Regions from separate parts of the Bradyrhizobium sp. WCU1 genome, predicted to be linked through region 1. Evidence: predicted binding sites of a transcription regulator. Region 1 holds the regulator's gene; the other holds the start of a gene.

Evidence for each region. The regulator PhoB, encoded in region 1, activates phosphate uptake and scavenging genes when phosphate is short. The targets are predictions, from matches to a motif close to TGTCATNNANCTGTCAT.
Region 2: a site for PhoB is predicted at 919-935, ahead of ACTUWL_RS10835 (acetoacetate decarboxylase). Genes of this name have one in related genera too.

What each region holds. Positions count from the first base shown of each region.
Region 1 covers NZ_CM130280.1:4,254,258-4,256,456, reverse strand. Annotated here, with positions in the region: gene ACTUWL_RS19730 (GcrA family cell cycle regulator) at 260-772, shown strand; gene phoB (phosphate regulon transcriptional regulator PhoB) at 901-1,611, opposite strand; gene phoU (phosphate signaling complex protein PhoU) at 1,672-2,199, opposite strand, start outside.
Region 2 covers NZ_CM130280.1:2,362,412-2,364,610, forward strand. Annotated here, with positions in the region: gene ACTUWL_RS10830 (homospermidine synthase) at 1-62, shown strand, start outside; gene ACTUWL_RS10835 (acetoacetate decarboxylase) at 129-869, opposite strand; gene ACTUWL_RS10840 (hypothetical protein) at 988-1,314, opposite strand; gene ACTUWL_RS10845 (MgtC/SapB family protein) at 1,396-2,112, opposite strand.

The DNA of each region.
Region 1 (2,199 bases):
TTTGTGGGAACATGTGGACGCACGACCGCGGACTCTTGCGCCAGAGTCACGCCATATTGTAGCGTTTGGCCTGTCGGGTACGACATCTCGTGCGGCAGTACTGGACCCTCTAAGTAGCCTTCGTGTCTCACGTAAACGTTCGGGCGCAACATCGTGTCCGGCGAGGGCTAAGGGATTCTGGCCGCAGGGATATTTGTCCAGATTTGGCTCGCAGCGCCGCTCCAATGACTGGCCGGCGCCATGCGAAAGGAAGAATGCGATGACGGTATTGACCTGGTCCGACGATCGCGTCGAGCAGCTGAAGAAGCTCTGGGAGTCTGGCCTTTCGGCCAGCCAGATCGCAGCGGAACTTGGCAATGTGACGCGAAACGCCGTGATCGGCAAAGTGCATCGGCTCGGCCTCTCCGGCCGCGCCAAGGCCCCCTCGACCGCCGCGCCGCGGCAGCGCAAGGCCCGTCCCGCCCAGCACATGATGCGGGTGGCGCGCCCGGTTTCGCGCGGCAACACCGCGCTCGCACACGCCTTCGAGGTCGAGATGGAGCCCGATCCGATCTCCTTCGACAACGTGGTGCCGATGAGCCAGCGGCTGTCGCTGCTCGAGCTCAACGAGGCGACCTGCCATTGGCCGGTCGGCGATCCCTCGAGCCCGGAATTCTTCTTCTGCGGCGGCAAGGCGCTCGCCGGCCTGCCCTATTGCGCACATCACTCGCGCGTCGCCTACCAGCCCGCCGCCGATCGCCGCCGGCCATCGGCGAAGCCACAGATCAAGTAAGCACTCGGGAAACGACGGAAGACTTCAAAACAAATCCCCGCGAAAGCGGGGATTTTTTTGTGGTGCGCAGCTCGTCATGGAGCCAACAGGACGACGCCGTGTTGTGGCCTGTGATCGCGACCAAGCCGTTACGGCTGCGGCTCGGCTTTCGCGAAGCGGTCGTCGAGCGCATAGCCGGCGCCGCGCACGGTGCGGATCGGATCCTGCTCGCGGCCCGGATTGAGCAGCTTGCGCAGGCGGCCGATATGCACGTCGACGGTGCGCTCATCGATGTAGATGTCGCGGCCCCAGACGCTGTCGAGCAGCTGCTCGCGGCTGAATACGCGGCCGGGATGCTCGAGGAAGAATTCAAGCAGGCGATATTCGGTCGGCCCGAGATCGATCGGGCGCCCCGAACGCGCCACGCGGCGCTTCTCGCGGTCGAGCTCGATGTCACCATAGGTCAGCACGGTCGCAAGCCGCTCCGGGCTCGCGCGGCGCAACAGGCCCTTCACCCGTGCCAGCAATTCCGGCACCGAGAACGGCTTGACGATGTAATCGTCGGCGCCGGTGGCCAGCCCGCGCACCCGCTCGCTCTCCTCGCCGCGCGCGGTCAGCATGATGATCGGAAGCTGCTTGGTCTCGGGCCGCGCCCGCAACCGTCGGCACAGCTCGATGCCGGACAGGCCCGGCAGCATCCAGTCCAGCACCACGAGGTCGGGAACGCGCTCCTTCAGCCGGGTGTCGGCATCGTCGCCGCGCCCCACCGTTTCGACATCGTAGCCTTCGGCATCGAGGTTGTAGCGCAACAGTGTCGTCAGCGCTTCCTCGTCTTCGACTACCAGAATGCGTGCGCTCATCGGTCTAAGTTCTTTCTCTGTGGTGATCCGTTGCCCTGACGCAAACCGAAACGCCGTCGACTACGTGTTACCCGGCACCGTGGTGGCAAAGTTGGTCATGTCGCCCTTCGGGCGCTTGTCGGTGATCTGCTGGCCTTCGATCATGTAGAACACCGTCTCGGCGATATTGGTGGCGTGATCGCCGATCCGCTCGATGTTCTTGGCGCAGAACATCAGATGGATACAGAATGAGATGTTGCGCGGATCCTCCATCATGTAGGTGAGCAGCTCGCGGAACAGCGAGGTGCAGATCGCGTCGACCTCCTCGTCGCCCTTCCAGACGTTCATCGCCGCCGGCAGGTCGTGCGCGGCATAGGCGTCGAGCACAGACTTGACCTGCGACAGCACGAGGTCGGTCATGTGCTCGAGGCCGCGGATCAGCTTCAGCGGCTGGAAGTCGCTTTCCAGCGCCGCGACACGCTTGCCCATGTTCTTGGCAAGGTCGCCGATCCGCTCGAGATCGGTGGCCACGCGCATCGCGCTGACGATCTCGCGCAGGTCGATCGCCATCGGCTGGCGGCGCGCGATCGTCAGCACCGCGCGCTCTTC
Region 2 (2,199 bases), 1.9 Mb from region 1:
TGTTTCCGGAAGACATCGACACCAGCGATCCCTGGCAGTTCAAGAACATCCTGGTGCGCTGACCCGACCCGATCTCCACTCTCGTCATTCCGGGATGGCCCGAAGGGCCAGGCCCGGAATGACGGCAGCTATTTCGCTATATAGTCGAACGCCACCGAGCCGAGACCGAGCGTAAGATCGGCCTTGTAGTGCAGCGCCGAGACCACCTCGCGCACCGGCAGGCGGGCGACGTCGCACAGCGCGTGAGGAAACAGGCCGAGCGCGGCGGGGCCGGTCCATGCCTCCTTCAAGGTGATGTCCTCGAGATGAAACCGCACCAGCTCGCAGATCCGCGGGCTGCCGTCGACATGCGGGATGATCTTGAGAATAAAGTTCGGCGCCGCCATCGATTTCAGCACGGTGTCGTGGTCGACCTTGCGATGCTTGTAGCCCATGGTGGCGGAGGCGCACAGCACCGAGCCGTAATGCAGCGAGCCGACCAGGACGTCGCTCTCGACCTCGATCCTGGGCTTGGCCAGCTTCTTCGGAAATCCCCACAGCTCGCGGCCGCCGGCGATCGGGCCCTCGTCGTCGAGATACATCGCGTGGGTGTAGGCGCCCAATTCGCCCTTGAAGCGGACCGGGATCACCTGCCCGGTCTCGGTGTAGTCGCCGAAGCCGGTCGAGTCCGGCATGCGGATGAATTCATACTTCACCACGGGCTCGGCAACCTCGAGCGGCTCCGGCACCACGGCCTGGAGCGCTTCCGGATCGGTCTTGTAGGTGATGATGAAATATTCGCGGTCGAAGAACCGGTACGGCCCCGGCGGAAACGACGGGTTGGTGAGCGGCATCGAATAGGCGGTGCGCCGGACGTCCTCGATCTTCATGGATGGCCCCATCTGTCGTTGGCAAGACGACGGATTATGGCGGGCGGGGATGACGGAGGCGAGACAGTATAATCGGCAGCATCAGTCAAATGCGCGTCACATGCGCCGACCGGAGAGCCTATTTCTTCTCGATCGGTGGTGCGGTCTTCTCGGCGGGCGCCGGCGGCAGCACCGGCTTGGCGCCGGCCTTCTGCGCCTCGGCATCGGGACGCGCCGGCTCCGGCGCCGGCGTGGTCGGCCGTTCGCCGCCGGGTCTTGACTCGGCCGGCGGCGCGGTCTTCGGCGGCGCCGGCGATGGCTGTAGCGGCTGGGCTGCCTGCGCCAGCTCTTGCGGCGAAGATGCGTTGATTGCCTGCAGCGACAGCACGGCGACCGCGACGCCTGCCACCACCAGCGTGGAGGCGATCACGACGTCCGCCCGCAACTTGGTTCGATCCGCAGCCATCTCGTTCACCCCGCATCGTGTCAGCGAGGTCAACGATCCGGCCACCGCATGGTTCCTGGGCGCCGCCTGCGTGGAACCGCCTCAATCCGTGGTGCTGATTTCCCAGGTCGCGTGGCGCACGCCGGGCTGATGTTGCATGTCGACCACTACCGCGTTCAGCTCGTTGGGTTCGACCGCGGTCGAGACCAGCTCCGCCACGATCTCGAGGAAGTCGTCGCCGGCCTCGACCACGTTGACATCGGCGACCGGATAGTTCGCGGCCTCGAGCTTCTCCACGACGGCGTCGCGCACATCGGGCAGCACCTCCGCGGTGACCACGACCTTGAAGTAGTAGGTCGCCTCCAGCGCCTTCTCGTTGAGCGGGATACGGTTGATGGCGTTGACCAGCGGACGCAGCAGCGTGTTGCCGGCGATCACGAACACGGTCAGCGCCGCGGCCTGCGCCACCAGGTCGGCGCCGGCGCAGGAGCCGACCGCGGCCGAGGCCCACAGCGTCGCCGCGGTGTTGAGGCCGCGCACGTCCATGCCCTGCTTCATGATGACGCCGGCGCCGAGGAAGCCGATCCCCGACACGACATAGGCGATCACCCGCACCGCGCCGTCGGCGCCCGCCAGATGCATCGCGAGGTCGACGAAGGCGGCCGCGCCGACCGCGACCAGCACGTTGGTGCGCAGGCCCGCGGTGCGCTGCCGGTACTGCCGCTCGGCCCCGATCAGGGTGCCGAGCACAAAGGCCGATGTCAGGCTGATCAGCGTGTCGAGGAAGTCGGCGAGCTGGAATGTCGTGAGGAATCGCATGGCATCTACCGGTTCTTCATTTGATGCGTTTTCTTCACGCGAACCGGTACCCACTTCGCTCGAAAACGCTGCGTATGCAGCGATCTC